DNA from 3 places in the Kitasatospora sp. NPDC054768 genome. Region 3 is predicted to be linked to each of the others. Evidence: riboswitches for the same ligand, from Rfam matches in the RefSeq annotation. Region 3 holds a riboswitch; each other region holds the start of a gene.
The links. Region 3 has a riboswitch for cyclic di-AMP ahead of ACWGKU_RS33105 (M23 family metallopeptidase). Riboswitches for the same ligand answer to the same signal wherever they lie in the genome.
Positions count from the first base shown of each region.

Region 1: another riboswitch for cyclic di-AMP. It lies ahead of ACWGKU_RS14715 (C40 family peptidase); the one in region 3 lies ahead of ACWGKU_RS33105 (M23 family metallopeptidase).
Region 2: another riboswitch for cyclic di-AMP. It lies ahead of ACWGKU_RS24495 (transglycosylase family protein); the one in region 3 lies ahead of ACWGKU_RS33105 (M23 family metallopeptidase).

Region 1 covers NZ_JBSHBN010000039.1:31,888-42,198, reverse strand. Annotated here, with positions in the region: gene ACWGKU_RS14735 (rhomboid family intramembrane serine protease) at 1-450, opposite strand, end outside; gene ACWGKU_RS14730 (hypothetical protein) at 652-915, shown strand; gene ACWGKU_RS14725 (NYN domain-containing protein) at 1,021-2,487, shown strand; gene ACWGKU_RS14720 (C40 family peptidase) at 2,686-3,723, shown strand; cyclic di-AMP (ydaO/yuaA leader) riboswitch at 4,062-4,215, shown strand; gene ACWGKU_RS14715 (C40 family peptidase) at 4,226-5,362, shown strand; gene ACWGKU_RS14710 (C40 family peptidase) at 5,602-6,648, shown strand; gene ACWGKU_RS14705 (hypothetical protein) at 6,831-7,862, shown strand; gene ACWGKU_RS14700 (glycosyltransferase 87 family protein) at 7,863-9,233, opposite strand; gene ACWGKU_RS14695 (glycosyltransferase family 4 protein) at 9,448-10,311, shown strand, end outside.
Region 2 covers NZ_JBSHBN010000088.1:24,688-34,998, reverse strand. Annotated here, with positions in the region: gene ACWGKU_RS24520 (NAD(P)/FAD-dependent oxidoreductase) at 1-234, opposite strand, end outside; gene ACWGKU_RS24515 (Ppx/GppA phosphatase family protein) at 664-1,605, opposite strand; partial or broken gene ACWGKU_RS24510 (DUF501 domain-containing protein) at 1,734-2,273, opposite strand; gene ACWGKU_RS24505 (FtsB family cell division protein) at 2,245-2,766, opposite strand; gene eno (phosphopyruvate hydratase) at 2,937-4,223, opposite strand; gene ACWGKU_RS24495 (transglycosylase family protein) at 4,552-5,457, opposite strand; cyclic di-AMP (ydaO/yuaA leader) riboswitch at 5,463-5,631, opposite strand; gene ACWGKU_RS24490 (cytochrome P450 family protein) at 5,853-7,229, opposite strand; gene ACWGKU_RS24485 (SDR family NAD(P)-dependent oxidoreductase) at 7,530-7,952, shown strand; gene ACWGKU_RS24480 (MazG family protein) at 7,957-9,048, opposite strand; gene ACWGKU_RS24475 (protein kinase domain-containing protein) at 9,452-10,311, opposite strand, start outside.
Region 3 covers NZ_JBSHBN010000156.1:11,394-21,704, forward strand. Annotated here, with positions in the region: gene ACWGKU_RS33060 (PrsW family intramembrane metalloprotease) at 1-183, shown strand, start outside; tRNA gene ACWGKU_RS33065 (tRNA-Met) at 145-218, shown strand; gene ACWGKU_RS33070 (hypothetical protein) at 411-1,199, shown strand; gene ACWGKU_RS33075 (hypothetical protein) at 1,662-2,867, shown strand; gene ACWGKU_RS33080 (GNAT family N-acetyltransferase) at 2,857-3,318, opposite strand; gene ACWGKU_RS33085 (hypothetical protein) at 3,355-4,101, opposite strand; gene ACWGKU_RS33090 (sensor domain-containing protein) at 4,196-4,936, opposite strand; gene ACWGKU_RS33095 (GNAT family N-acetyltransferase) at 5,128-5,718, opposite strand; gene ACWGKU_RS33100 (hypothetical protein) at 5,761-6,636, shown strand; gene ACWGKU_RS33105 (M23 family metallopeptidase) at 6,759-7,607, opposite strand; cyclic di-AMP (ydaO/yuaA leader) riboswitch at 7,620-7,778, opposite strand; gene ACWGKU_RS33110 (YiaA/YiaB family inner membrane protein) at 7,988-8,278, shown strand; gene ACWGKU_RS33115 (alpha/beta fold hydrolase) at 8,409-9,236, shown strand; gene ACWGKU_RS33120 (TetR/AcrR family transcriptional regulator) at 9,317-9,883, shown strand; partial or broken gene ACWGKU_RS33125 (GAF domain-containing protein) at 10,081-10,311, shown strand, end outside.

The DNA of each region.
Region 1 (10,311 bases), on a different contig from region 3:
GCCGGCGGCCAGGTAGAAGACGGCGTACCGGGCCCGGCCCAGCCGCCGTTCGACGGTGGGGCCGAAGACCTGGAGGAAGAGCAGGTTCCCCAGCAGGTGCAGCCAGCCGGCGTGCAGGAAGAGGCCGGTGAGGACGGACAGGGCCGGGTGCTTGCCCGGGGTCGGGGCGGCCGGGCAGCCGGGGACCGGGTCGGGGGCCTCGGCCAGCTGCGCGGCGGTCAGCGGCCGCCCGGCCAGCACCTCGGCCGGGACGGCGCCCCAGCGCTGCTCGTACCGCTGCTCCGCACAGACCCGGGCCCGGCCGGTGCCGTACAGCGGGTTGAGCCCGGCGGCCGGGCCGAGCAGGAAGACCAGGGTGTTGAGTGCGATCAGGGCGTAGCTGACCGCCGGGACGGTCGCGGCCGGGCGGCCGCCCCGGGCGGCGGTGTCGTCGGGGACCGCGAGCGCCATGCGGCCAAGCATCCCTCCGGGCGCCGCAGGTGACACGGCGGTTTACGGCAGGTGGACCAGTCCGGGTGTTCGGGCAACCGGTGGCCGCGATGGTTGCCCCAGGCAATAGGCTTGGGGCGGGCATTCCCGCCTCCCGCCGCCGATGCCGGGGCTCCGGGGGGAGCGCCTAGCCCACGAAGGGACCACCCGAGAGGACCCCCGATGACCGTCCCCGCCCTGACCGCCGAGACGCGCTGGCGCTGCACCCTGTGCGGCAACCTCACCCGCTTCGACGTGACCCGCACCGCGCGGGTGACCGAGTTCCTGCACTTCGACCTGGCCGGCGAGTCCAGGGTCGAGGAGACCGAGGTGCTGAGCGAGACCATCGAGTCGGTGCGCTGCCGCTGGTGCAACGCGGTGGACCAGGTCGAGCTGGTGGCCCGCCCGGGTGCCGAGGGGGCGCAGGCCCCCACCGAGCAGGGCTGACCCCACCCGCCGCGGCGGGTGGGTGCGCGGCGCACCCGCCCGCGCCGCACGGGACAATGCAGAAACAAGACGCACGGAGCGTGACGACAGGGGGAGGTCGCGGCCGTGCCCCGCTGGACCAGGATCGGAGCCGAGGACGTGGTGGACGCAGCGAAGGAGCCCGGCGAAGCCCAGGGGCTTCAGCCCGCTGCGGCCGAGGCCCGGGCCGGGGCGGCGGCCGAGGCGGCGAACGACTCCTCCGAGCCCGCGGCGGAGCACGCCGTCGAGAAGCTCGACCGGCCGCTGCCCGAGGGCGTGCGCCGGCGCGTGGTCGGGCTGGCCTCGGACGCGCTCGGCGGGCTGCCGGCGGGCGAGCTCCCGCAGAGCCTGCGTCAGTACGTGAAGTTCACGCCGGCGCGGCGGGCCAAGTACGCGGCCACCGCGCTGGCGGCGGCCCTGGAGGCGGAGCCGGCCTTCCGGGTACGGATAGCGGAGCGGCTGCGCCTCGGGCAGCCGGACCTGGTGAAGGCGCTGGAGTCGGGCACCGTCCCGAGCGCCGCCGATCCGATGGACGTCGCGGCCGCCGCCTACCTGGTGCGTTCGGCGGGCTGGAGCCGGCTGGTGGCCGAGGCCGGCGAGGAGGCCGAGCGGGCCGGCGCCGAGGACGCGGCCGCGGAGTCGGCCCGGCTGGTGGAGAAGCTGCACGCCGAGCTGGCCGAGGTGCGGGCCTCCGCGCGGGCGGACGTGGACCGGCAGCGGGCCGAGTCGGACGGCGTCCGCAAGGAGGCCGAGTCGCTGCGCAAGAAGGTGCGGTCGCTGGAGAGCGACACCCGCCGGGCGCAGGCCGAGACCCGCCGGGTGGCCGGCGAGCTGGAAGCCCTGAAGGCGCAGACCGCGGCCGAGCGCGGTGCGGCCGAGACCGAGGCGCGCAGGCTCAGGCACCGGGTCTCGGAGCTGGAGAACGCGGTCGAGCAGGGCCGCCGGTCGGCCCGTGAGGGGCGCAGCGTCGAGGACATGCGGCTGCGGCTGCTGCTGGACACCGTGCTGCAGTCGGCCCAGGGGCTCCAGCGGGAGCTGGCGCTGCCGGTCTCCCAGATCCGCCCGGCGGACCTGGTGGAGGCGGTGGTGCCGGGGGCGGCCTCGCCCCACGACGTGGCCCGGCGCGGGCTGGCCGAGGACGATCCGGCGCTGCTGGACCAGCTGCTGGCGATCCCCCAGGTGCACCTGGTGGTGGACGGCTACAACGTGACCAAGACCGGTTATCCGACGCTGCCGCTGGAGCAGCAGCGGATCCGGTTGCTGGGCGGGCTGGCGATGCTGGCGCAGCGCACCCAGGCGGAGGTCACCTGCGTGTTCGACGGGCAGGACCTGGACGTCCCGGTGATCATGGCGCCGCCGCGCGGGGTCCGGGTGCGGTTCAGCCGGACCGGGGAGACGGCCGACGAGCTGATCCGCCGTCTGGTGCGGGCCGAGCCGCAGGGCCGTCCGGTGGTGGTGGTGTCGACCGACCGGGAGGTCGCGGACGGCGTGCGGAAGGCGGGCGCGCGCCCCGTGGCCTCGGTGCTGCTGCTGAACCGGCTGGCGCGCCCCTGACCCCGACCGGACGTGCGATGCCTGGTCAGGAGTGGTTCCGGGGTGGTGTGCGGGTCCCGTGTCGTCAGTGTGCGGACCGGAGTTCACACCTACGGGGGAGTGGCAAAACGGATAGATCTTCACTAGGGTCTGGCGTCAAACCTATTTTCCGGAATCTCATCCCATCAGGTGAGTCCGTTGGAAGAAGGAGCAGGACCCTTGGCCTCCCACCGCCGTCCCAAGCAGCCGAGCCGCGCGCGGATCTCCGTGCTCACCGCTGCTGCTGCGACCGCGGTCGCCCTCTCCGCGCAGGTGGCCGCGCACGCCGCGCCGCAGCCGAACAAAACGGACGTCAAAGCGCAGATCGACCAGCTCCAGGAGGAGCAGGAGCAGGCGGCGGAGAAGTACAACGGCGCCAAGGAGCGGGCCGACCAGCTGCGCAAGCAGGCCGACCAGCTGCAGGACCAGGTGGCCCGCAGCCAGGAGCAGATGACCCAGCTCCAGGGCGGTCTCGCCGAGGTGGCGGGCGAGCAGTACCGCACCGGCGGCATCGACCCGTCCGTCCAGCTGATGCTCACCTCCGACCCGTCCGGCTACCTGGAGAAGGCCTCCACCGTCCAGCAGGCCAGCAGCAGCCAGGCCGAGGCGCTCAAGGGGCTGCTGGACCAGCAGCGCCGGCTGGACCAGGAGAAGGTCGAGGCCTCCGCCGTGCTCGCCTCGCTGGACACCACCACCAAGGACCTGAACCAGGCCAAGGCGGACGTCAACACCAAGCTGAAGGCCGCCCAGGACCTGCTGAACTCGCTGAGCGCCACCGACCGCGCCGCGCTGAAGGCCCAGCAGGCGCAGGACGACCGCGCCTCCCGCGGCAGCGACCGGGTCGACCTCAGCAGCCTGCCGCCGGCCAGCGGCTACGCGGCCGTGGCGATGGCCAAGGCGATGAGCAAGCAGGGCTCGCCGTACGTGTGGGGCGCCACCGGCTCGACCACCTTCGACTGCTCGGGCCTGATGGTCTGGGCGTACGGGCAGGCGGGCGTCTCGCTGCCGCGCACCTCGCAGGAGCAGGGCCACTACGGCACCCGGGTGCCCTCGCTGGACCAGGCCCAGCCGGGCGACCTGGTGGTCTACGGCAACGACATGCACCACGTCGGGATGTACATCGGCAACGGCATGGTGGTCCACGCGCCGCACACCGGTGACGTGGTGAAGGTGATGAAGGCCGACGCGATGTCGATCAACACCATCCGCCGGGTCTGACGGCCCGACACGCCCGCGAGGCCCCTCCGGGGGCTGTGAAAAGCGCCACCCCTCGCGCGGGGGTGGCGTTCGGCTTTCCGCCCCTTCGCGGCCACATGCTGAGAACTGATCAGCCTTCTGTGTGCCAGTGGTCACCATCGGTCATTTTCACAGAAGAACTTGGGAAATCTTCGGTCTTTTTTCTGACAAGGATTTGAACGGATCACGGTTCAGTTACTAGGGTCGTGCCCTGAACCACCGCACTGTCGATCGCCCAGCCAGGGTGGCGGCGGTGGTTACCGTCGAGTTCGTGAGGCAGCGGGGCAGGTCGAAGCGACTGCCCGACAGGGGAGCCCAGTGGTTTGGGGGCGCTGCGGAGCGGAGCCGGGGAACCACGTTCCTCCGGGGTGAATCGACGCCAGGTCGGCCGATGGAACGGCCGTGAGGCGTCGTAGGGCATGCTTCCGGCCCGAACCCGTCAGCTCACCCGGTAGGCGGACGTAGGAAGAAGGAGTCCGCCTTCGTGGCGTCCCATCGTCGTCCCAAGCCCGCAGGCCGCGCCCGGGTCTCGATCCTGACCGGTGTCGCCGCGGCAGCCGTCGTCCTCTCCGCTCAAGGTGCCCACGCCGACCCGCAGCCGACCAAGGAACAGGTCAAGGGGCAGGTCGACCAGCTCAACGAGCAGGCCGAGATCGCGACCGAGAACTACAACGCGGCCCAGGCCAAGCAGCAGGAGCTGGAGAAGCAGGTCTCCGGCATGCAGGACCAGGTGGCCCGTCAGCAGGCCCAGGTCACCGAGCTCCAGGGCGGCCTGGCCGAGATCGCCGGCGAGCAGTACCGCAACGGGGGCATATCCCCGACCGTCCAGCTGATGTTCTCCTCCAGCCCGGACACCTTCCTCAGCCAGGCCGACGCGCTGAACCAGGCCGGCAGCACCCAGAAGGGTCAGCTGAAGGAGCTCCAGGAGCAGCAGCGCAAGCTCGACCAGGACCGCAACGAGGCCCAGGGCAAGCTCGCCGAGCTGGAGTCGACCACCCAGCAGCTGAAGGCCTCCAAGGAGGAGGTCCAGGGCAAGCTGAAGGCGGCCCAGGACCTGCTCAACACGCTGACCGAGCAGGAGCGCCAGGCGCTGCGCCAGGCCGAGGAGAAGGCCGCGGCCGACGCCAAGGCCAAGGCCGACGCCGCCCAGGCCCAGCAGCAGCAGGCCGACCGCGCCTCCCGCGACAACAGCCGCGGCGACCTCGCGACCGGCTCGTCCGGCTCGTCCGCCTCGACCGCCTCCTCCCCGGTGAAGGTGGCCCCGGGCAGCTCGCGCGGTGCCGCCGCGCTCTCGGCCGCCGCCTCCAAGATCGGCAGCCCGTACGTCTGGGGCGCCACCGGCCCGGGCTCCTTCGACTGCTCCGGCCTGATGGTCTGGGCGTTCAACCAGGCGGGCGTGTCGCTGCCGCGCACCTCGCAGGCGCAGGCCTCGGCCGGCACCCGGATCGGCTCGGACATCTCCCAGGCCCAGCCCGGCGACCTGCTGATCTTCTACACCGACGCCCACCACGTCGGCATCTACGCGGGCAACGGCCAGGTGCTGCACGCGCCCAAGCCGGGCGCGTCGGTGCGCTACGAGGCCGTCACCAACATGCCGCTGGCCTCCATCGTGCGGGTCTGATCACCGCTCGGACGCTTCCAGGCCCGGCCTCCCCCAGGGGAGGCCGGGCCTGCGGTTTTTCCTGCGGCTTTTCCCGAGGGCCGATCAAATGTCCGACAACAGCCTGAATATTCGGGTTGGCAGGGGTTTGGACTCGCTTGCCCTGACTCGCTAACGTCTGCCACCGGACTCCCGCTCGACGGCCGCCCGTCCCGGTGCGGCGGCGGGAGCCGCGCCGCAGGATTGGAGCCGCTGCCGCCATGCCCGTGCACCGCCGTTCCCAACTGCTCGCCCGGGCGCTGGTGCTGACCGCGGCCGCCGCCACCGCCCTGGGTGTGGCTGCCGGAGGCAGCGCCCAGGCCGCCCCCGGCAGCCCCGACCCGGGCGACCGCCAGGACGTCAAGACGCAGGTGGAACAGCTGTACGATGAGGCCGAGCAGGCGTCCGAGAAGGCCAACGCGGCGCAGGAGGCCCAGCGGCGGCTCCAGGGCGAGACCACGATCCTCCAGGGCGAGATCGCCGTGGCCCAGGACCAGCTCAACGGGCTGCGGGGCGACCTCGCGACGGTGGCCGGGGCCGAGTACCGCGGCGGCGGGATGACCCAGACCGCCCAGCTCATCCTCTCGCCCGACCCGGAGGGCTACCTGTCCCGCGCCCGCGCCCTGGGCCAGGCCGCCGCGCGCCAGCAGGAGACCCTGCACGAGCTGGTCGCCCGGCAGCGCCGGCTCGACCAGCGCCGGACCGAGGCGGCCGGCAAGCTCGACGAGCTGGACCGGACCCGCCGCTCGCTCGCCGACAGCAAGCAGCAGATCCAGCAGCGGCTGGCCAGCGCGCAGAAGCTGCTGAACGGTCTGGGCGCCGCCGAGCGGGCCCGGCTGACGGTCCAGGACGCCCGGGACGCCGAGCAGCGCGCCACCCGGGGCACCGACCGGCTGGACCTCGGCACCGCCCCGCCCGCCTCCGAGCGCGGGGCCGCCGCGCTGGCCGCCGCGGTGCGGATGATCGGCTCCCCGTACGTCTACGGGGCCACCGGCCCGCACGCGTTCGACTGCTCCGGTCTGATGTACTACAGCTGGCGGCAGGCCGGAGTGACCCTGCCGCGCACCTCGCAGGCCCAGGCGTACGCCGGGCAGCGGGTCAGCCTGTCCGAAGCGCGACCGGGAGACCTGGTGATCTTCTACCGGGACATGCACCACGTCGGCATGTACGCCGGCGGCGGCGTGATCGTGCACGCCCCCCGCCCGGGCGCCAAGGTCCGCTACGAGAGCGTCACCGCCATGCCGGTCTCCGGGGTGGTCCGGCTCTGAACGCCCCGCCGTCCGGCCCCGCCGACCCCACTGGCCCCGCCGGTACATCCGGCTCCCGCCCCCGCCGGACGCTGTCCCGGCGGGGCGCGCTGCTGCTCGCGGCCGGTGGGCTGGCCCAGCTGTCGCTGCCTCCGGCCGCCCCGGCGGCGCCCGCGGCCCGCTCGGCGGACCGGCACGCCGAGGTGGCCGCCGCGCTGGCGGAGCGGGCGCGTTCGGCGCCGCCGTGGGCCGGGCTGCCGGTGGCCGGGGCGGGGTACCGCAACCTGGTGCTCGCCGCCTCCGGCGGGCCGGAGCGGCTGACCGCCGCCGCCGAACTGGCGGTGCGGATCGCCGGGTACGACGAGTACCCGGTGGTGTACCCGCGCCGGATCGAGCTGGTCCGGGCCGGCGACGGCTGGCGGGTCGAGCGCGAGGAGAGCGCGGGCGGCCCGCCGGCGCCGTGGGACTTCGGGCCGCTCCGGTCGGCTCCGGGAGCGAACTGCCTGGTGGTCGGGCCGGCCGCCGGGCCCGACCCGGCCGAGCTGGCCGCGGTGGGGGACCGGGCGGTGCCCGCCGTCACCGAGGTCTGGGGCGGCGCCTGGCCGGAGCGGCTGCTGCTGGAGCGGCCCGCCACCGAGGAGCAGTTCGCCCGGCTGCTGGAGGGCGACCCGGACGGCTGGACGGGCATGGCGGCGGTCACCGTGGCCGCCCCCGGCGCACCGTGGCACACCCCGGCGGACCGGGTGCTGGTCAACCCGGAGGTGTACGGGCGGCTCAGCGACTTCGGCCGCCAGGTGGTGATCACCCACGAGGCCACCCACGTCGCGACCAGGGCCGACACCCGGGCCTGGACCCCGCTGTGGCTCTCCGAGGGCGTCGCCGACTGGACGGCGTACCGCGACTCGGGCCGCAGCCCGCAGCAGGTCGCCCCCGAGCTGGCCCGGGACGTCGCCGCCGGGAGGACGCCCACCGCGCTGCCCGCCGACCGGGACTTCGCCGCCGGGGCCACCGGCATCGCCCAGGCCTACGAGCAGTCCTGGCTGGCCTGCGAGCTGATCGCCCGCACCCACGGGCCGCAGCGGCTGGTCGCCTTCTACCGCGCGATCGGCGCGGCCGACGGGCAGGGCGAGGACCGGGAGCGCCGCACCGACCGGCTGATGCGCCGCGAGCTGGGCGTCGGGCTGGAGGAGTTCACCCGGCAGTGGCTGGCGCGGATGGCGGAGCTGAGGGGCTGATCAGCGGCGCTGCTCGGCCGGGGCGCCCGGGTGGTCGATGCCGTCCAGCAGGTCCTGCTCGTAGGCGATGCCCGGGCGCACCGGGTAGCCGGCGGACGGCAGCGCGGCGGGCTCGCGGTCCAGCACCACGGTCGGCGGCAGCGGCGCCTCGCCGCGGGTCGAGCGCCAGAGCCGGACGCAGGAGAGCACGGCCGCGGCCAGCAGCAGCAGGTTGCGCGCGGCCAGCACGGTGACCGCCACCGGGTCGCTGGCCAGCACCTGGGTGAACATGGTCGGGAACTCGACCAGGGTCAGCGGGCAGGCGAGCAGGATCAGTACCGCCACCGGCCGCTGGCTGCTGTTGCGCACGGTCAGGCAGACCGCCGCGACGCCGACCAGCCAGACCAGGTACTGCGGGCTGATCACCCGGCTGGTCACCACGAAGATCAGCAGCGCGCAGAGCGCCGCGTCGTACATGGTGGCCGCGCTGCGGCGCTTGGAGGTGTAGCGCCACAGCAGCAGCCAGGCGAAGCCCAGCACGGTGCCGGCCATCATCACCTTGCTGATCACGCTCACCCACGGCCCGAGCATCTCGGGGGAGCCGTAGTTCATCGTGACCCTGCCGTCCCAGCCGCCGGCGAGCCGGGCGAAGTGCAGCGGCAGCGCGCCGAGCGACTCGACCTCGATGCCGCGGTCCTTCTGGAAGGCCAGGAAGTCGAAGGCGCCGTTCATCCCGGCGGCCAGCAGGAAGCCGATCGAGACGGCGGTGGCGCCGGCCAGCGTCCAGGAACGGCGGGTGCGGCGGCCGGAGGGGGTGCCGATCAGGCCGAGCAGCGGCCAGATCTTGACGATGCCGCCCAGGCCCAGCAGCAGCCCGCCGACCGCAGGGCGGCGGATCAGCGCCAGCAGACCGGCCAGGGCGACCGCGGTGACGATGACGTCGAAGCGGTTGTAGATCATCGGGCCGAGCAGCGGGACGCCCACCACCCACATCCAGGCGCCGGTCAGCGCCCGGCCCCGGCGCAGGCCGGTGCGCACCAGCAGCGCGGCCGCGGCGGCGTCGGCGATCCCGCAGATCACCCAGAACGAGACCAGGTACGACCAGGGCAGCAGGCCCGGCAGCAGGATCACCAGGGCGGCGCCCGGCGGGTACTGCCAGGTCACGTCGTCGAAGGGGAAGGTGCCGGTCTGGAGCACGCCGTACCAGGCGTGGTAGATCATCCAGACGTCTGCCGTGACGTCGCCGCCGGGCGCCTTCAGCACGCCCGTCGCCAGCAGCACCAGCAGCGCGCGGGTGGCGATCCAGGTGGCGCCGAGCGCGGCGAGCGCCCCGAGCGGGCGGCCGAGGCGGCCGCGTGAAGAACCGGGCTCGGTGGCCGGGGCCAATTCCACTGCGCTCCCTCGTTCGTCTCGGACGTCCCCACCGGAGGCGTCGTGGAGACGGACGCCCGGGCCGCGTCGCACTGCGGCCTAGGTACTAGGACTGACCCGGGGGTCAAACGGTTGCCGTGCGCGGTTCCGTTCCCGGCGGGTCATGGTGTTGACCTATCGTACGGATCACCCAGCGGTACACCGCGCACCCCCCGACCGAGCGAGCCGTGGCCTGATGCACAGAACCTTGATCGTCACCAATGACTTCCCGCCGCGCCCCGGTGGCATCCAGGCCTTCGTGCACAACATGGCCGTCCGTCAGCCCGCAGGCAGTGTCGTGGTGTACGCCTCGACCTGGCGGGACGGCAGCGAGGTGGCCCGCTTCGACGCCGAGCAGCCGTTCCCGGTGATCCGGGACCGGACGAAGGTGATGGTTCCCACACCGCGGGTCACCCGGCGGGCCGCCGAGATCCTGCGCGCGGAGAAGTGCGACTCGGTCTGGTTCGGCGCCGCCGCGCCGCTCGGGCTGATGGCGCCCACGCTGCGCCGGGCCGGGGCCGGGCGGCTGCTCGGCATGACCCACGGCCACGAGGCCGCCTGGGCCCAGCTGCCGGTCTCCCGGCAGCTGCTGCGCCGGATCGGCGCCGGCACCGACGTGCTGACCTACCTGGGCGAGTACACCCGCTCCCGGATCGCCGCCGCGGTCGGGCCGCAGGCGGCGGCCCGGATGGTCCAGCTGCCGCCGGGCGTGGACGAGACGACCTTCCACCCGGGCTCCGGGGGCGCCGAGGTGCGCCGCCGGCTCGGGCTGGCGGACCGGCCGGTGGTGGTCTGCGTCTCCCGGCTGGTGCCGCGCAAGGGCCAGGACACCCTGATCGAGGCGATGCCGCAGATCCTCGCCGACGTGCCGGACGCGGTGCTGCTGATCGTCGGCGGCGGCCCGTACCGGGCGGACCTGGAGAAGCTCGCCGACGCCACGGGCGTGCGGGACTCGGTGCGGTTCACCGGCTCGGTGCCGTGGGAGGAGCTGCCCGCCCACTACGGGGCCGGGGACGTCTTCGCGATGCCGTGCCGCACCCGGCGCGGGGGGCTGGACGTC
Region 2 (10,311 bases), on a different contig from region 3:
CAGCACCTCCGCCTGCTTGAGGGCGCTGCGCAGCGGCGCGACGAGGTTGCGGGGCGCGACGTTGCCGCCGGCCGCCTCGGGGAGGAAGGGCAGGTACGTCATGTACGACCGCGGGTCCACGACCGTGACGGTCGCTTCGCCGTAACGCATCTTCTTGAGGATGCGCATCGCGGCATACAGGCCGACGTAACCACCGCCGACAATGAGGATGCGAGGACGCTCCGTGGTGCTCATATCCGAAAGTATCCAGCACCGTCCGGAGCAGCCTTCGTGAGCCCGGTCACAAGATGAAGGACCCCCCGTGCTACACTGCGCGGCCGCAAAACCGGGCCCGGCACGGCGACCCCCACCCCTGGACGGCCCCGCGCGAGCGCGCGCCGGAGCACGACCGGCCTGAGCAGCAACGATCCGCACAGCGCCCGGGTTCCCGCGCATGATTTCGAATTTCAAACCTCAAGCGAGCCCTGACCTGCGATCCCATGGGCTACCCGGCCAGCAGGCCTTCGGTCCCACATTTCGGACGTAGCGGGCGGGTGGGTGCGGCGAATGGCCGGATCGCCATGTGAAGAAATTCACGAACTTTTCCACCCGCGCTCGGGCGCGCCCCGGCCCCGGCCCCCCGAAAGGGGTGCCGGGGCCGGTCCGGGTAAGCCCCGCACGGGGTCAGGTGGCAATACCCCAGGCGATTCCGTCGAGGATGTCGTGCTCGCTCACGACCACCTCGGCGGCGCCGGTGCGCTCCATGATCTCCAGCAGCTCCAGCGCCCCGGCCGCGATCACGTCCACCCGGCCCGGGTGCATCGACGGGATGGCCGCGCGCTCGGCATGGGTGGCGGCCAGCAGCTCCCGGGCGATCCCGGCGACCCGGTCCCGGCCGATCCGCGAGTGGTGGATCGCCGCCGAGTCGTAGCCGGGCAGGCCCTGGGCGATCGCGGACACCGTGGTGACCGTCCCGGCGAGACCCACCAGGGTGGCCGCGCCGGTCAGCGGGACGACCTCCTCGGCCCGGTCCAGCTCCGCCCGCACGTGCGCCCGGGCGGCCTCGACCTGCTCCTCCGAGGGCAGCTCGGCGTCACCGAAGTACCGCTCGGTGAGCCGCACGCAACCGATGTTCACCGAGCGCGCCGCCTGGACGTCGTCCGAGCCGAGCACGAACTCGGTGGAGCCGCCGCCGAGGTCGAACACCAGGTACGGGCCGGGGAACTGACCGCCCGTCAGTTCCTTGGTGGCGCCCACGAAGGACAGGTGCGCCTCCTCCTCGCCGCTCACCACCTCGGGCTCGACGCCCAGGATGTCGCGCACGCCCTTGACGTACTCGTCGCTGTTCTCGGCGTCCCGGGAGGCACTGGTGGCGACGAAGCGGACCCGCTCCGGGCCGACACCGAAGCCGGCGATGATCTCCTGGTACTCCCGGCAGGCCGCGAAGGTGCGGGCCAGCGCGTCGGGGTGCAGCCGGCCGGTGCGGTCCACGCCCTGGCCCAGCCGGTTGACGATCATCCGGCGGTCGAGGTCGGTGATCTCCCCCGTCTCCGGGTCGAGGTCGGCGACCAGCAGGCGGATCGAGTTGGTGCCGCAGTCGATCGCGGCCACGCGGGTGGTGCTCACTCGGACTCCCGCTCCGCCGCGGCTTCCTCCACGGCCCGCTTCTTCGCGGCGCGCTCGGCGGTCTTCTGCTCCTTGGCGGCGATCACGGCCTCGTGGTCCTGCTCCTTGGCGCGGTTGCGGGCGACCCGCTCACCGGCGGCCTCGACCTCCGCCGGGGAGACGCACGGGCCCTTGGCCCACCAGTCCTCCAGCATGCCGATCGCCTCGTCGCCGAGCGGGTTGACGCCCTCGCCGGCCGCCAGCGAGTGGCCGACCAGCACGTGCAGGCACTTCACCCGGTCCGGCATCCCGCCGGCGCTCGGGAAGCCCTCCAGCACCTCGATCGCGTCGCGCCGGGCGATGTAGTCCTCGTGCGCCCTCTGGTAGGCGGCCGCCAGCTCCGGGTCCTCGGCGAGCCGGGCGCTCTGGTCCTTCATCACGCCCTCCGCCTCCAGGGTGCCGATCAGCGAGGCGGCCTTGGGGCAGGTCAGGTAGTAGAGCGTGGGGAACGGCGTGCCGTCCGGCAGCCGGGGAGCCGTCTCCACGACGTCCGGGTTGCCGCAGGGGCAGCGGTGCGCCACGCCGCGCAGGCCGCGCGGCACCCGGCCGAGCTGGGCGGCGATGGCCGCGACGTCGGCGTCGGAGACGGAGGGGTGGTTCTCAGTGGTCATGGGGGGAGGTGTCTCCAACGGGGGACGGTGGGAGGGGAAGGGGGGTGGCGGGGGCCGCCGCCACGGTGTCGGCGGCGTCCACCGAGTCCCAGATGCCGGCGTACCAGGGCTTGGCGGCCTTCGTCCGGTCGGCGGCGCTTCCGGAGGCCGCGGTGCCGGAGGAGGCCGCACCCGCCGCGGACGAGGAGGGCTGGGCGGAGGCCCGGCCGGCCGGATCCACCGCGATGTACGGGGTCTCCCCCGGCACCGCGTAGTGCAGCCGGGCGCGGGCCTGCGCCTTCACGTACTCCGGGTCCTGCCAGCGGGCCTTCTCCCGGCGCAGCTGCTCGACCTGCTGGCGCGCGTGGTCGGCCTTCGCCCGCTGGGCGGAGATCTCGGCGCGCTGGGAGATGAACTGCCGCGTCGGGTAGGCGAGGATCGCCACCAGCGAACAGAGCACCAGGACGAGGACGGTCGCCCGGCTCGTGAACCGGGGCCGGGCCGCCAAGCCCGGGATCCTCCAGCCAGCCATCTCCCGTATCCCCTCCTGGTCGCGACGGTGCCCCGCCGTCCACCCTACGGGGTGAACGGCGGGGCACCGGTCAGGCGTGCGCTACCGGGAGCGCCCGGCCCTCGTGCCCGCCGTGCGGATCGCTCCGCGCAGCGGCCGGGCCCGGTCGCTCCACGGAGCGGCCGTTCCTGCTACTCCGCGGAGCGGAAGCGCGGGAAGGCGCCGCGGCCGGCGTACTCGGCGGCGTCGTCGAGGATCTCCTCGATGCGCAGCAGCTGGTTGTACTTGGCGACGCGCTCGGAGCGGGCCGGGGCACCGGTCTTGATCTGGCCGCAGTTGGTGGCGACGGCCAGGTCGGCGATGGTGACGTCCTCGGTCTCGCCGGAGCGGTGCGACATCATGCAGCGGTAGCCGTTGCGCTGGGCCAGCTCGACGGCGTCCAGGGTCTCGGTCAGCGAGCCGATCTGGTTCACCTTCACCAGCAGCGCGTTGGCGGTGCCGGTCTCGATGCCGCGGGCCAGGCGGGCCGGGTTGGTGACGAACAGGTCGTCGCCGACCAGCTGGACCTTGTCGCCCAGCTTGTCGGTCATGGCCTTCCAGCCGTCCCAGTCGGACTCGTCCAGCGGGTCCTCGATGGAGACCAGCGGGTAGGCGGCGACCAGCTCGGCGTAGTACTCGATGAGCTCGGCGGCGGTGAGGTCCTTGCCCTCGAACTGGTAGGCGCCGTCCTCGTAGAACTCGGAGGAGGCGACGTCCAGGGCCAGCGCGACGTCACGGCCGGGCACGTAGCCGGCCTTCTCGATGGCCTCGACGATGAGGTCCAGGGCCTCGCGGTTGGAGTCCAGGTTCGGGGCGAAGCCGCCCTCGTCACCCAGACCCGTGGACAGGCCGCGCTCCTTCAGCACGCCCTTGAGCGTGTGGTAGACCTCGACGCCCCAGCGGACGGCCTCGGAGAAGGACTCCGCGCCGATCGGGGCGATCATGAACTCCTGGATGTCGACGTTGGAGTCCGCGTGCGACCCACCGTTGAGGATGTTCATCATCGGGACCGGCAGGACGTGCGCGTTCGGGCCGCCCAGGTAGCGGAACAGCGGCAGGTCGCTGGCCTCGGAGGCGGCGTGCGCGACGGCCAGCGAGACGCCCAGGATGGCGTTGGCGCCGAGCGAGGACTTGTCCGGGGTGGCGTCCAGGTCCAGCATGGCCTGGTCGATCAGGCGCTGCTCGGTGGCGTCGTAGCCGACCAGCTCCGGGCCGATCTGCTCGATGACGGCCAGGACGGCCTTCTCGACGCCCTTGCCGAAGTAGCGGTTCTTGTCACCGTCACGCAGCTCCAGCGCCTCGAAGGCACCGGTGGAAGCACCCGACGGGACAGCGGCACGACCCGTGCTGCCGTCGTCGAGGCCGACCTCGACCTCGACCGTGGGGTTGCCGCGGGAGTCGAGGATCTCACGGGCTACGACGACATCGATGGACGGCACGAGGCATCTCCTTGCGGAAGCAGGGTCCGGTCTGACGGTGGTGCTGTCAGCAGGACGATTGCGGAGTCGTTACGACCAGAGCCTAACCGCCCGGGCTCCCGGGGCCACGTCCGCCTCGGTCCCGTCTCAGCGTGTGGCCCCACTACCCACCGGTAGTTCACCTGCTTGTCCCAGCTTGTCCCACCGGAGCGGGCGAATGCGGACGAAGGGGACCGGTAGGACCGGTCCCCTTCGGACGGCGGGGTGAGGCGGCGTCGGCGCCGGGCGCGGCGGGCGGGCCGGCGTCGAGCGAGCCGGCGTCGAGCGGGCCGGCGTCGAGCGGGCCGGCTCAGCCGAGGTGCAGCACCTGGCCGGGCATGATCAGGTTCGGGTCGCCGCCGACCGTGCCGTGGTTCTGCTCGTACAGCGCGTGCCAGCCGCCGGACACGCCCTGGGCGGCGGCGATGGTCGACAGGGTGTCACCGGCGCGGACGGTGTAGTCGTGGCCGGTGGTCTGCGGGGCCGACTGCGCGGCCTGCGGGGCGTACTGCGGCTGGGCGGCGGCCTGGCCGGCGTACTGCTGGTAGACGCTCTGGTGGCTGGTCCAGTACCAGGCGCCGTTGCTCTGGTACCAGTACACCTTGGCGTCGGCGTCCCAGCCGGCCTTGCCGGAGAAGCCCGGGGTCTGCGGCTGCGCCTGCTGCTGCGGGGCGGCCTGCTGGACCGGCTGCGCGGCGGGCTTCGGGGTCTGCTTCTGGGCGGCGGGCTGCTGCGCGACCGGCTTCTCGGCCGGCTTGGCGGCGGGCTTCGGGGTCTGCTGCTTGGGGGCGGACTGCGGCTTGGCGTCCGAGGAGGTGTCGACCGCAGCCGGGGCGCCACCCTTGGTCAGACCGGCCTTCTGGGAGCAGACCGGCCAGGCGCCCGGGCCCTGCGAGGCCAGCACCTTCTCGGCGACCGAGATCTGCTGGGCCTTGCTGGCCTGGTTGGCCTGCGGCGCGTAGGCGGTGCCGCCGTACGCCTTCCAGGTGCTGGAGGTGAACTGGAGGCCGCCGTAGAAGCCGTTGCCGGTGTTGATGCTCCAGTTGCCACCGGCCTCGCACTGGGCGACGGCGTCCCAGGTGGAGGCGGGGGCGGCGGAGGCGCCGGTGGCGGTGAGGAGCGGCATCGCGAGTCCGACGCCGGCCACACCGGCGACGGCGATGGCCTTCTCGGCCTGGGTGCGACGACGGTGACGGCCAGTTCCAACGAACAGCATGAAGAGGTCCCTCTCCGCACGCCTGCGAGGTGAGCTGTCGGGTTCGGACCGGGAGGTGGCCCGGCCGCCGTACGCGGAAACGATTCCGCTCGGGCGGCTTCACCCCAAGCCGTGGGGAGACGGCAACAAACCTGGTTCCCCCGCCCCTGCCCAGGGTTCTGGTCGGTTTCCCGTGGCGCGGCGGGCAGGACTCGGCGTTCCGCGTACGAGGTCCGCAGCTGCGAACTCCAGGGAGAGTAGACAGATCATCAGACCAATCACAAGCTCATATCGTCGATATCACACAATAATTACGGCGCGTGTTCGATCGCCTACCAACGGCGGTGTTATGTCCGGATTGATGGGTGTTCACACCCCCGTCAGCAGGTGGTTCGCGACGTCCCGTCAGTGCGATCTCAGCACGTCGGAGGCGTGGCGGGAGTGTTCGGCGAGGCCTGCGAAGGAGCGTGCGGAGGGGTCTGCGGAGAGGCGTGCGGGGAACGGCTCTCCGGACTGAATTCCACCGGGAGTTCGCGCAGCCCACGCATGATCAGACCACCGCGCCACCGCAGGTCGTCCGCGTCTTCCGCGAGCCGGAGATCGGGCAGCCGGGAAAGCAGCGTGGTCAGCGCGGCACGACCCTCCAAGCGGGCGAGCGGAGCGCCGATGCAGTAGTGGATGCCGTGCCCGAAGCCCAGGTGGGGGTTGTCCGTCCGGGCCAGGTCCAGGGTGTTCTCGGCCGCGAACCGGGCCGGGTCGCGGTCCGCCGCGGCGAGCACCACCAGCACCGGGTCGCCGACCGGGATGTCCACCCCGCCGATGGCCAGCGGACGGGTCGCGAACCGCCAGGTCGCCATCTCCACCGGTCCGTCGTAGCGCAGGAGTTCCTCGATCCCGGTCTCCAGCAGCGCGCTCTCCCCGCGGGCCACCGACTCCTGCAGCAACCGGCGCTGCTCCGGATTGCGCAGCAGGGCGTACGTGCCGTTGCCGATCAGGTTCACGGTGGTCTCGAAACCCGCGAACAGGAGGATGAAGGCCATCGCCGCGGCCTCGTTCTCGGTCAGGTGCTCACCGTGGTCACTGGCCCGGATCAGGCCCGAGATCAGGTCGTCCCCGAGGTCCGCGCGCTTGCGGTGGATCAGCTCCAGCAGGTACGCCCGCATCCGCTTCACCGCCCGCCCCACGCCGCCGCGCCGGCCGCCGCCGTGGCCCGGCTTCGTGTGGCGCACCATCATCCCGGCCCAGTCCCGGAAGTCGTCCTGGTCCTCGGCCGGCACGCCCAGCATGTCGCAGATCGCGTAGATGGGGAGCGGGAAGGCGAACTCGTGGATCAGGTCCGCCGAACCGCGCTGCGCGAAGCCGTCGATCAGCCGGTCGGTGAGCTGCTGCACCCGCGGCTCGAACTCGGCCACCCGGCGCGGGGTGAACGCCTTCGACACCAGCCTGCGCAGCCGGGTGTGGTCCGGCGGGTCGATGTTCAGCAGGTGGGTCATCAGGTCCGCCTGCCGCTCCCCCGGGATGCCCACCCGGCCGGTGCGGTGCGCCTGCTCGCTGTGGTGCGCCGGGTTCTTCGACAGCCGGCTGTCCGCGAGCGCCTGCCGGGCGTCCGCGTACCGGGTCACCAGCCAGGCCTCCACCCCGCTCGGCAGCGTGGTGCGGTGCACCGGGGCGTGCTCGCGCAGCCAGGCGTAGGCGGGGTACGGGTCGGAGGCGAACTCCCAGGTGAACAGCTGCGGGGCGGTGGCGTCGGACGGCGTGGCGGCGGGCCGGGCGGAGTCGGGCTGAGCTGGCATGGACCGACCGTATCCGGTGCGACGGGCACGCCCCGCTCCGGCGGGCCGCCGCTCCTCCCGCCGACGGTCCGCGGCCGTCCTGCCGATGCTCCGTGGACGGCCCATGGACGGCTCATGGACGGCCCGTTGACTGTCCGCGGACGGTCAATGGACAGCTCTTGGCCGACTCTTGGCCGCAGTGCGGGCGTGAGCCTGGTCACCTGCGGGGTAATCCCTGTTGCGGAGGGTCAGGACGTGCCTACGATCCTCCGCAGTACGCGTGGGCGCCGGTGCGGTGTCGCCCACAGGGAGGAGCAGGCCATGCGGGTCAGCGGGTCAGTCGTCGTCATCGCGGTCCTCGACGGCGGTTCGGGCGCGGGACTCGCCCGCCGGTTCGCCGCGGCCGGCGCCTCCGGAATGCTCATCGCCGACCAGTACGCCGGCATCGCCGAGGACCTCGCCGCCGAACTCGACCGGCCGGGCTGCCCCGTCGTCGGCGTCTGCGGCGACATCCGCCGCCCCAGCGACGTCGCCGCCCTCGTCGACACCGCCGAGAAGCACCTCGGACCGATCGACCTGTTCGCCGTGGCCGGCCCGGACGGCGAGCGGATCATCTCGCTGGCCGAGCTGCCCGACCACCTCGACCTGGAGCGGCTCGCCGAACTCGTCGTCCTCGTCGGCGAGGCCATCGGCGAACTCGTCCCGCCGCAGCGGTGCCCGGAGCACACCGCCACGGCGGCCTGAGCGCCTACTTCCCGTCGGGCTCCCCGGCCGAGTCCCCGTCGGGCTCTCCGTCGGGCTCTCCGTCCGGCTTGAGGCCTTCGGCCGCGCGCACCGCGTCCCGGTAACCGCGCGCGGCCGACCGCAGCGCCGCGTCCACGTCCACCCCGGCGTCGTGCGCCCGCTGCGCCACCGCGAGCAGCAGCCGGCCCGCCGAGTCGGCGGTCAGCTCGACCGGCAGCTCGTACGACTCGTCCGGCACCCCCGTGAAGCCGGCCCGGCGCACCCGGGACACCAGCTTCGCCGCGTACGCCAGCGCGGGCAGCCCGGCCGGCACGCCGTCCAGCACCGACTCGCGGTCCGCCTTCTCGGCCGCCTTCAGCTGCTCCCAGTTCGCCTCCACCTCGGCGGCGCCGCCGGCCTCGACGTCCCCGAACACGTGCGGGTGCCGGTACATCAGCTTCTCGACGATGTCCCCGGCCACGTCGTCGACGGTGAACGGCTCGGTCGGGTGCTCCTCGGCGATCCGGGAGTGGAAGAACACCTGCAGCAGGACGTCGCCCAACTCCTCGCGCAGCGCCTCCCGGTCCCCCTCCTCGATCGCCTCGACCAGCTCGTACGCCTCCTCGACCAGGTACTTCACCAGGCTCTCGTGCGTCTGCTCGGCGTCCCAGGGGCAGCCGCCCGGGGAGCGCAGCCGGTCCATCACCGTCACCAGGTCCAGCAGCCGCGACCCCGGCAGGTCGTACGAGCCGGGCAGCACCTCGATCTCCGGCACCTCGCCGGCGTGCTCCACCGCCAGTCTCGCCAGCGCGTCGGTCAGCCCCGGATCCCCGTCCGGACTGCCCAGCCACACCGTCGGCCCGGCCCCGGCGGGCTGCCCGGTCAGCAGCCGCGCCAACGCGGGCGCCGACCCGGCCGGCACGACCTCCACCACCACCCCGGCCTGCCGCACCGCCGCCACCTGCGGATGCCGCTCGTCCCCCACCAGCACCCGCCCCGCCGACCGCAACGCCTCCCACGCCGGCCACGCCAGCAGGCCGGGAGCCACCCGGTGGGTGGTGGTCAGCAGGATCAGCTTCGCGCCCGGAGTCTTCGTCGGCACAGCATTCGTCGTCACCCCCCGAACCTACCCCCGCACCCCCACTCCGCCCGCCCGTTCCCCGCCCCCGGGCTCCGTTCCCGGGGCATGGACCCCGCCCGCCCGCATGAGCGCAGGAAGTCGGCCGGGCCGACTTTCTGATCCGAGATGCCAACACGCACAGGGGCACCGGATGGGGGCCGGTGGAGAACACGCGCGTCCCGGGATGTCCGGGGCTCCAAAAGGGCTGGAGCCACTGGGGATTCTCCGAGGACGGGCAGGGCGGCACGCCCGGGCCGGAACGGCGTCACCGGCACTGGGTGCCGGGGACCGGTGCTGCGCAGTGGCCCGGCCGGCGGCGGCTGGGGCCGAGGCGCAGGCCGGCACAGCGACCCCACCGGCGGCGGTGGGGTCCCAGGACGGTGGAGGCCGTGGCCGCCGGTCAGTGCGGGGTCGGGGGCCAGGGGGTGGAGGTGGGGGTGAGGGTGGAGAGGGACTGGCGGAGGCGGCGGACGGTGGGGTGGTGGGGGCCGTCGCGGCGTTCGCGGTCGAGGAGGAGGGGGAGCAGCCACTGCCAGGCGTTCTGCGGGTCGCCGGTGGCGGCGAGGTGGAGGCCGATGCGTTCGCGGAGGTCGTAGGCGCGCTCGGGGTCGGTGTCGAGGCCGGATTCGAGGCGGGCGGTGTGGGCGGTGAGGAGGGCCTGGTACTCGGTGAGGGCTTCGGCGCCGTGGCCGAGCCGGTCGAGGCAGACGGCGGCGCGGTAGCGGTGGTCGAGGCCCTGGGGGCCGTGCGGGCCGCCGTCGGCGGTGGCGGCGAGGCGGCGGTACTCGGGGAGGGCCTGCTGGGGGTGGCCCTCGTGCAGGAGGGTGCGGGCGTAGATGGTGCGGATGGTGCGCACCAGGGGTGCGGTGTCGCCGAGTTCGGCCTCGGCCCGGGGCAGCAGGCGGGCGGCGAGGCCGAGCACCTCGGTGTGGCGGCCGGCGTCGACCAGGTCGGAGAGCCGGGCGCACTCGGCGCCGAGGTCGGGCTCCGCGGGGACGGGGGGAGGTGTCGCGGGGGCGGGTGGCATGAGGAAGGGCCGGGGCTCGGAGCGGACCACGGGCGCCGGGGCGGCCGCCACGGCCGGCGGCTGCGGCTGGTGCGGGTAGCGGAAGGGGCGGGCCGGGTCCGGCAGCGGCGTGTAGCGGGGCTGCGGGGTGCCGTCGGCCGGGGGCAGCAGCGGGAGCAGCCGCGCGTACACGCTCCGGGCGTCGGCGGGGCGGTCGGCGGGCCGCTTGGCGAGCAGGTCGAGCACCAGCTGTT
Region 3 (10,311 bases):
GCGCTGGTCGCCTTCGCGGCCTGGGCGAGGTGTCGTGCGGCCCGGCACCCGGCACCCGGCACCCGGTCGGCGGCGGGTCGCCAGGGCGCCCTGAAGAACCGATTTCCCATATCGGCGACTTCCCCGTATTGTTGTGTTCACCGACGCGGGGTGGAGCAGCTCGGTAGCTCGCTGGGCTCATAACCCAGAGGTCGCAGGTTCAAATCCTGTCCCCGCTACTCAGTAGCCGAAAGGCCCGGAGGATTCGTCCTCCGGGCCTTTCGCGTTCCCGGGTACGAACGAAAGACGGTCCTGCCACGAACCTGTAACAGCGGCCGGTCCCACGATCACCTGTCAGGGTCCTGAACCATACTGAGGAAAAATTCATCTCATTGGGGGGCTGTTCGGGCCACCCGGACAGGAAGAACCACATGCTGTCGAAGCGACTGGTCAGCACCGCCGCGATCTGCCTCGTCCTGGCGGCCGGCACCGCGGCGTGCGGCAGCACCAAGAGCGACGGGACGGGCGGCGACGCCAAGGCGGGTGCCGCGCAGAAGCTCGACACCGACAAGCTCAGCGCCCAGGACATCGCGAAGCAGGCCAAGGACGCCCTGGCCTCCGCGAGCTCCCTCAAGATGGTCGGCACCGTCGACACCGGCGAGGGCAGCATGGAGCTGAACCTGGCGCTGGACAACAAGAGCCAGTGCACCGGCACCATGGCGATGCCCGGCATGGGCAAGTTCGAGATCATCAGCGACGGCAAGACCTCGTACGTCAAGCCGGACAAGGACTTCTGGACCAACGTGGGCGGCCCGAACGGTGCCAAGGCCGCCGAGCTGTTCAAGGGCCGCTACCTGACGGGCTTCGAGAGCGACCCGTCGATGGGCTCCCTGATCAGCGTCTGCAACCTCGCCGAGTTCAGCAAGAAGATCACCGCGGACAAGAGCGGCAACGACAAGGTGGAGAAGGGCTCCGCGGGCGACGTCAACGGCGTGAAGACCTTCAGCCTGAAGGTCGCCGACTCCAAGGGCGAGGTCACGACCATGCAGATCGCCACCGAGGGCAAGCCCTACCCGGTGCGGGTCGAGCACTCGGGCGCCAAGGACGGCAACGGCAAGATCGACTTCAGCGACTTCGACAAGCCGCTGACCATCCAGGCCCCGTCGGCCGACAACACGGTCGACTTCACCAAGCTCCAGGACCAGCTCAAGACCGCCTGAGCAGCGGATCCGGGCGCGCCCCGCACGGCCGGCACCGGGGCCGGGCGGGGCTCCGCGAAATAATCCGTTGCCCTCCGTCCGGCGGGCTGCCTATCGTGGCAGCACACTGAAAGGAGGTGATCCTGAGTTGAGTTCCATCAGGATGCGTGAGGTGGCTGCTCGCTAGAGCCGCCCCTGCCTGCGCAGGATGAGGCCCCTGGCCTCCGGCAGGCGAAATCCACAGCAGTCACCCGGCCCGCGGTCTCACCGGTACATCCCCGGTGCCTCGGCGCCCGGCCAGTGCACGGGCCGGCGCGGAGGAGCAGTCCGCGGGCCGTCTGCGTTCCCGGGGAGCTTCCGGCACGATTCCGGAGGCTCCCCGCGCCGTGTCCGGGGCAGCGGCCGGACGTTTCCGCGCGGGGGCGCGGCGCTAGAGTCGGCGCGCGTTCCGGAGCGGAGCGACGCGGACACAGGGGGTGGGCGATGGCGAAGGCACGACGGCCGGGCGGCGGCGGGGCGACGCTACGGACGGCGCAGTGGGGCGCCACCGGGGTGCTGGCCGGGACGGGACTGCTCGGACTGCTGCTGTTCGCGCTCGGCCGGGAGCACGCCTGGCAGGTGCTCGGCGGCGGGCTGGTGGTGATCGGGGCCTCGGTGGTGCTCGGCGGCGGGCTGGGCTTCCTGTTCGGGGTGCCCCGGGTGCGCGGCGGGGCCGCTGCCGGCGAGCCGCAGGGCTCGTACGCGCCGAACACCAATCTGGAGCAGGTCTCGGACTGGCTGACCAAGGTGCTGCTGGGCGTCGGGCTGACCCAGCTCGGCTCGCTCGGCGAGCGGCTGCACGACCTCGGCGCGGCGCTGGCGCCCGCGCTCGGCGGCGGCCGGGACGTGGCACCGTTCGCGGCGGCGCTGGTGCTGTACTTCCTGGTCTTCGGGTTCCTGGCCGGCTGGCTGGTGACCCGGCTGGCACTGCCGCAGGCGCTGACCGAGACCGACCGGGCGCTGGACCTCTTCCTCGCCGGGCAGGACCGCGACCGGCACGGCGACAAGGTGGGCGCGGACGACCTGCGGGTCCGCGCGATGCAGCGGCTCGGGCTGCTGGGCGGCAGCGCGGAGCGCCCGGCCGCGCTGGCCGGGCAGCTGCCGCCCTCCTCCGGCGCGCCGGCCGGGCCGGAGGGCGTGGTGGCGGAGGTCCGCTCGACCGCGCGGCGTTCGGCGCTGACCGCCGACCAGGTGCGGGCCCTCTTCGCGGACGGCTCCGAGGGGCGGCGGATCCAGGCGCTCGCGCTGATGCAGGGCGATCCGGCGCTGGCGGACCTGCCGAGCGTGCTGGACGCGATCGAGCGCCCGCGCTCGGGCTTCGAGCAGTACCACGCGCTGCTGGCCGCCCGGGGGCTGCTCTCCCGGCTGCCCGCCGCCGGGGAGCAGCGGCTGCGGGACGCGGTGGCGACGCAGCTGGTCGACCCGCGGGGCATTCCGTACGGGTCGGACCGCAGTTGGCTGGCGGAGAAGATCCTCTCCCGGCTCCCGGCGCCGGCTCTCGTGCCGGAGCGGCCGGCACCGGCCGGGCCGCGGGCCGCCCCGGTGGTGCCGGCCCAGCCGGCCCAGCCGGACGGACAGGACGGACCGGGCGGACCGGGCGGGCAGGGCGGGCAGGGCGGACCGCCGGCCGAGGGGACCTCTAGCCGGTGAACTCCGGGACGGTGAAGCGCAGTTCGGGACGCTCCCAGGTGATCCTCCCGCGCGCGGGGCAGGTGCCGACGCGTTCGGCACCCACCCGCAGGTAGAAGCGCTCGGCGGGCGGGTTGGAGACGACCCGCACGACGGCGATCCCGGCTCCGCGGGCGAGTTCCAGCATGTGCGCGATCAGGGCGCGGCCGGCGCCGAGCCCCTGGGCCTCGTCGGCGACGAACATCAGGTCCAGTTCGGCCGGTTCGCGGATCAGCCCGTAGAAGCCCAGCAGCCGGCCGGTGGCCGGGTCGGCGGCGAGGAACACCTCGTGGCGGGCGATGTACTCGGGCGTCACCCGGTAGCCCTCGATCATCGGCGCGTACTCGCCGTGATAGGCGGAGGAGGCCTGGATCAGTTCGGTGAGCCGGTCGGCGTCGGTCTCGTCGGCGCGCCGGATCGTCGTGTCGGTCATGCGGGCGAGTATAGGAGTGGCCCCCGACAGTGACCATTACATGACCGGTGGCCGGAGCGCCCGGCGGCGGTGGTCGGCGGCCCGCAGCACCAGGACCCGCCGGGGTCGGCCGCCCACCGGCCCGGGGTAGCGGCGGACCTCGCTGCCGATCCGGCGCTCGCCGAGCGCGTACCGCAGCGGGCCGAGGTGGCCGCAGCGCCGGCCGTACCCGTCGTGCAGCGGCTGGACCCGGACCTCGCCGTCCGGGGAGGTGACCCGGACCAGCTCGGTCAACGCCTCCAACTGGCTTTCGGGGCCGAAGAGTTCGGGGTACGCGAAGAGCAGGTAGCCGCTCAGGGTGAGGGCGAAGGCGCCGTCCGCGAAGGGCAGCCGGGGCAGCGCGGCGGCCACGTACTGCTGCGGGTGGGCGGCCGAGTCGGCGGCGAACAGCAGGCGGGCGCGGTCCCAGCTGCGCAGGTAGCGCTCGGCGCGGTACGGGCGGGGCGAGGGGTAGAGCTGCGGGCGGGTGGCCATCGCGGCGGCCATCGCCGCCCGGGCGGCCACCGCGGCGGTCGCGACCGCCGGCAGCGGCAGCGCGTACGCCGGATCGACGGCGATCACCCGGCAGCCCAGCCCGCGCGCCTCGGCGGCCAGGCCGGCCGCGCCGCCGGGGCAGTCCAGCACCGGGCCGGGCAGGACGGCGAGCCGGGCCCGGGTGAGGCCGAACAGGGCGCAGTACTCGTCCAGCGGCCGGGAGGTGACCAGGACGCCCGGGGGAACGGCGGGAATGCCGACGGCGGCCACCCGGCCATCCGAACACGCGGCGGCCCCACCCGCATCCGGAGGCGTCCGGGGTGCGGGCGGGGCGCGGGCGGGGTCCTCGGCCGGGGCCGGCCGGTCAGCGGCCGAGCAGGCCCTGGGCGGCGACCCGGTTGACGTTGGTCAGGCCGCGGACCAGCTGCGTGGTGAGGAGGATCAGCAGCACGCCGAGGAGCGAGAGCCCGGCGATCTGCCAGGGCGACTGGACGTCGTACACGTGCCGGACGCCGTCGCTGTCGTGGAAGTCGAACAACCGGTACCCCTTCCAGGAGGTGTACGTCGGGAAGACCCAGTGGTACACGGGGTAGAGCGCCAGCGCCCAGCCGAGCACCAGGAACACCAGCGTCACCGCGAAGCTGAGCACCGCCCAGGGGAACATCACCACCTGGTACAGCACGGCCTTCCAGCCGGCCCCGTCCGCGAGCCGCGCGGTGACCGCGCCCCAGCTGCCCTGGCGGACCCGGCGCACCGGCGCCGGGCCGGGGACGTCCAGGGCCAGCATGCCGCGCACCCGGGCCCGCTCCAGCCGGCCGAAGCCGCGGGCGACGCTGGTCAGGGCGCCCAGCACGGGCAGGCCGATGACGGTGACGAGGGTGCCGAGGCCGAGGCAGAACAGGGTGATCGACACGACGAAGCCGACGATCGCCACCGGCAGGCCGCTGAGCGCGTAGCCGACCTCGCGGTAGTAGTACGCCGAGAACGGCGCCCGCCACACGGCCGGCCGCCGCTCGGTCCGGCGGACCCGGGCCGGGCGCGGGTCGTCACCGTGACCGCCCAGGACGTCCCACTCCCGGTCCTCCATGCTGCGGCTGCTGCTCATGCTCCCGGCCCCCGGCCCCTCGTACTGTCGGTCGTTCGTCCCGCTGACAGGCTCCAGTCTGGTGGACGCGCCGGCCGGCCGGGATCCGGAGGCCTGGCGGATCCGGGGTGGGGTTAACCCCCCTCCACCGGGCGGCCGCTGGAGGGGGGTGAGCCGGTGGGGGGTCGAGCGGTGGTCCGTGGCCCGGGCGGTCAGCCGGTCGTCCGGCCCCGCGGGCCCGCCCCCGGCCACTCGTCGGCGAGCAGCGCGTAGAGGAACGAGTCGGACCAGACGCCGTCCTTGAACGCGTCGTGCCGCAGCCGGCCCTCCAGCCGGAAGCCCAGCCAGGTGAGCACCTTCACGGAGGCGTCGTTGTCCACGGCGACCCGGGCGGCCAGCCGGTGCAGGTCCAGGGCGCCGAAGGCGAAGTCGCAGAGCAGGCCGACGGTCTCGCCCGCGTAGCCGCGGCCCCAGGACCCGCGGGCCAGCACGCACCCGAGCTGAGCGGCGCGGTGCCCGTCCAGGGTGAGCGAGGCCTGCCCGATCGGCGTCGCGTCCGCCGGCTCCTCGGCGTCGGCGAGCCTGGTGACGGCGAGGCGGTAGGTGTCCCGCTCCTCGGCCATCGCCTCCTCCAGGTAGAGCTCGATCTGGTCGGCGCAGTCCTCCCGGCCGCTCGGCCCGAAGGGCAGGTGGCGGGTGACCTCCGGGTCGCCGAACAGCGCGTGCAGCGCGTCCACGTCGTCCTCGGTGAGGTGGTACTCGCGGACGGCCAGTCGCGGGCCGGTGAGTCGTACGGGGACCATGGCTGCCGACCCTATCCCCGCCCGGCGGCTACCGTTCGGACTATGAACGACGAAGACCTGCGGCTCGCCCCCCGCACCAAGGCCGCCGACCTGCTCGCCTGGGCGGCCGGGCAGGACCGCGCGCCGGTGGCCGAGGCGCCGCTGCGCGCGGTGCTGGCGCTGCTGGAGCTGGGCGACGGCAGGATGCACGACGGCTGGCCGGAACTGACCTCCGACGCGGTGGAGCACCTGCTGTACGAGCGGCTCCACCTGTACGTCCAACCCGCTCCCGAGGAGGACCCGCTCGCCTACGGCGACGCCGTCCGGCTGCTGATCGACCACCAGCGGGCGGCCCGGCGGCTGAACGCCAAGCGCCAGGAGCGGCTGCACGAGGAGGCCGAGTGGCAGGGCGAGGTCGCGGCCGGGCTGCTGCGCCGCGCCGACCTGGTGACCTGGCCCCGGCTGTACGCGGTGCTGCTGCACGCGTACGGGGTGGACGTCACGGACGGGGCGGCGGTGCGGGACTGGCTGGCCGGCTTCGCGGAGCTCGCGGAGGAGGACCGGCTGGCCGCGTACGAGGCGCTGGTGCCGGCCGGCTGGCTGGACGAGCCGGACGAGCAGGGCTGGGGCCCGGGCCGGGTGCTGTCGGTCGGCATGGCCACGGACGGCGCCCGGCGGCTGCTGGAGCAGGGCCTGATGCGGCGCAGCTACCGCAACCTGGCCGAGCTGACCGCGCAGGGGCGGCCGATGCCGGACGAACTGGCCGGGGACTTCGGGCAGTTCGAGGAGGCGGCGGTCGACGCGGCGCTCGACCTGTTCGGCGGGTGGACGGTGCCGGGGCTGCCCCGGCTGCTGGTGACGGAGTTCCCGGAGCTGGCGCCGGAGCCGGGCCAGGAGGAGATCGAGGCGTACCTGGCGCAGCTGCCCGCCGAGGAGTGAGACCTCGCACGAAGGCCCCGGCCCGGAGCCGCTGCTCCGGGCCGGGGCCTTCTCGCGTGCGCGTCGGGTTTCTCGCGCGGGTGCGCGGGCCTCTCGCGGGTGCGTCGGGTTTCTCGCGCGGGTCAGGGGTTGAGGCCGCGCTGCTGGAGCCAGGGCTCCGGGTCGACCGGGGCGCCGCCGCCGGGGCGGACCTCCATGTGCAGGTGCGGCCCGGTGACGTTGCCGGTCGCGCCGACCTTGCCGATCTGCTGGCCGGGGGCGACCTTGCCGGAGCCCTTGGTGATCGAGGAGAGGTGGCAGTACCAGATCTCGGTGCCGTCGGGCAGGGTCTCGACGATCCGGTAGCCGTACGAGCCGGCCCAGCCGGCCGAGGTGATGGTGCCCTGGCCGAGCGCGTAGACCGGGGTGCCGGTGTCGGCGGCGAAGTCCAGGCCGGTGTGCAGGTTGGCCCAGTAGCGGGCGCTCTGGCCGTAGTGGGCGGAGAGCCGGTAGTCCTTCACCGGGAGGGTGAGGGCGGCGGCCTTGACCCGCTCGGCCTCCTCGGCGGCGCGCTTGGCCTCGGCCTCCTTGGCGACGGCCTTGGCCTCCGCCTCCTGCGCGGCCTGGAGCCGGGCGGTCTCCTCGGCGGCGGTGCGCTGGCTGTCGGCCTGGTGCTGGATGCGGGCGGCGAGCGCGAGTCCGGGGTCGGCGGAGAGGGCGACCGGGGTCTCGTCCGGGGCCTCGACGGCGGGGGCGGCGGCCGGGGTCGCCGAGGCGAAGCCGGTGGCGCCCAGGGTGGCGGCGACGGCGGTGACGCCGAGCAGTGGGGAGGCTCCGCGGGTCTGACGCGGCATCCGGTGGCGGTTGGTCTCGACCTCCGCGGGGAAGTCCTCCGGGCCGAAGGCCTCGGGGCCGTCCGTGCCGGGGTGGTCGAGGAGCTGGGTACCGGCTGCGAAGCCGGCCGGGTGTGCCGGGGTGTGCGTCGACGCCACGGAGGCGCGCTCCTTTCCTTCCTTCGCGCCTACCGGGTTAGCTGACGGGTTCGGAGCAGGAAGGTCTCCTACGGCTGGGCCGGGGCCCCGCCGATTCACCCCAAGGAACGTGGTTCCCCGGCTCCCTGACCTGCCCGGAGGCGGGTCGGCGGGATTAGGCGACGGCGCACGGTGCCGTCTGGGTACGGCGTTGACAACCGCGCTGCGTTATCAAACGTTAATCCTAGGAGGCTCTGATTCCAAGCCATCCGTTCGGAGCAGCCTAGGGCAAAGTGATCGGACGTCAACGAACGACACCGGCGAACACCCCCCTCGCGCACGGTCCCATCTGAGTACTCCTACTCATGTGCACCCCGGCCGGGCGGCCACATCCTGGCGCCATGAGCACATCGATGCAGACCCGCACCACGGCCGCGTACCACATCCAGGCCGTCCTCTCCTTCGCCCTGTCGGGCGTCGCCCTCGCCGTCGGGATCGCCTATCTGCCGGTCGGCGGATGGACCAGGGCCTTCCTCGGGATCGGCCTCCTCTACACCGTCACCTCGGCGTTCACGCTGGCGAAGGTGATCCGGGACCGGCAGGAGTCCAACGAGATGGTCACCCGGGTGGACCAGGCCAGGCTGGAGAAGCTGCTCAGCGAGCACGACCCGTTCAAGGTGGAGGGAGTCTGATCATCCCTTCCACTCCTTCCGCTCCACCCCTCACCCGGCCGTTCGCTTGACGGCTAAGGCTATTAGCCTTAGCTTTATGGCTATCGGCCCGCGCGCCGATGTCCCGCACCGGCGGCCCGAGGAGGACCCCATGAACGGCACCATCACCCCGAGCACCCAGCACCTGACCGTTCCCGGCGGCCGGATCGCCTTCGACGACACCCGGCAGGGCGACGGCACCCCCGTCGTCCTGCTCCCGGGCATGCTCGACAGCCGGGCCGCCTACCGGCACCTGCGTCCGCTGCTCGTCGCCGCCGGCCACCGCGTCGTCACCGTGGACCTGCGGGGCTTCGGCGAGTCCTCCGTCGAGTGGGACGACTACGGCCCGGCCGCCATCGCCGGCGACGTCCTCGCCCTGCTCGACCACCTCGGCATCGAGCGCGCCGTCCTCGCCGGGAACTCCTACACCGGGGCGACCGTCGTCAGGGCCGCCGGGGACGCGCCCGAGCGGGTCGCCGGGATCGTCCTGCTCAACGCCTTCGTCGAGAACCCGCCGCCGGGCGCCCTGATGCGCGGCGTCATGGGCCTGATGGGCGCCGCCCTCGTCCACTGGCCGGCCTCCTGGGGCTTCTACCTGCGCCGGATGGCCTTCCCGGGCGCCAAGCCCGCCGACTTCGACGCGTACGTGGACGGACTGGTCGCCGCGCTGCGCACCCCGGGGCGGAAGACCGCCACCCGCGGGTACGTCCACGGCGACTCGGCGCCGGTCGGCTGGACGGCCGCGGTGCGGTGCCCGGCGCTGGTGGTCATGGGCAGCAAGGACCCCGACTTCCCGAAGCCGGAGCTCGTCGCCGACCGGCAGGCCGCCGCGCTCGGCGCGCGCAAGGTGATGATCGAGGGGTCCGGGCACTACCCGATGGCCGACAACCCGACGGCCACCGCCGACGCCCTGCTGCCGTTCCTCGCCGAGCTCGGCTGAGCCCCGCCCGTCCCCACCGCCCGCTCCTGCCCGACCCCGCCCGATCCACCCGACGTCATCCGTACGGAGAGCCCGAACCCATGCCCCGCGTAGGACTGACCCCCGACCAGGTCGTCGACCACGCCCTCGCCCTCATCGACGAGCAGGGCGCCGAGGCCCTCACGCTGGCCTCCGTCGCCGCCCGGGCCGGGGTCGCCACTCCCTCGCTGTACAAGCACGTCAGCGGCGGCCTCGCCGCACTGCGGCTGCTGATCGCCGTACGGGTCACCGGGGACCTGGCCGACCGGCTGGCCGAGGCGGCCGTCGGGCGCAGCGGGGACGACGCCGTCGCCGCCGTGCTGCGCGCCTACCACGCGTACGCCACCGCGCACCCGCACCGCTACAACGCCCTCCCCCAGGCCCCGCAGCCCGACGACGACCTGGCCCGCGCGGGCGCCCGGCTCGTCGGCGTGATCATCGCCGTCCTGCGGGAGTACGGCCTCGAAGGCTCCGAGGCGATCCACGCCGCCCGCACCGTCCGCTCCCTCGCCCACGGCTTCGCCTCCCTGACCACCGCCGGCGGCTTCCGGCTGGCCGAGGACCTCGCCACCACCCACGACCGCCTCATCGCCACCCTCACCACCGGCCTCCGCGCCTGGCCCGCGTAGGAGGCCGGCCCGCACGGACCCGGAGGGCGGCACCGCCCGCGCGCCGGACGTCGGCCGGGCCGACTTCCCGCGCCGGGCCGCGCCCGGACGACCGCCGGTGCGGACGGCCACCTCGCCGGTGCCGGTGCGACGGCCCGGTCCCCGTTCACCCCTTGAGGAACCATTCACCGCTTGGGGAAATGGGGTATTAAGGGTCAGTGCCCCTGGAGCCCGCCGACAGTCCGACCGCGCGCAGTGCGATGCGCTGCGTGCGCCTGCTGCTCGGCTGCACCAGCGCCGCCGAGTTGCTCGGCACCGTACTGGCCGAGGGCCCGAGCTGGATCACCGGCGAGGGGTCCGCGCTGTACCTGCTGGACTCCGCCGGGATGCTCCGGCTGACCGCCTCGCACGGGCTGCCGGACTGGGCGCACGAGCGCTACGGCGTGGTC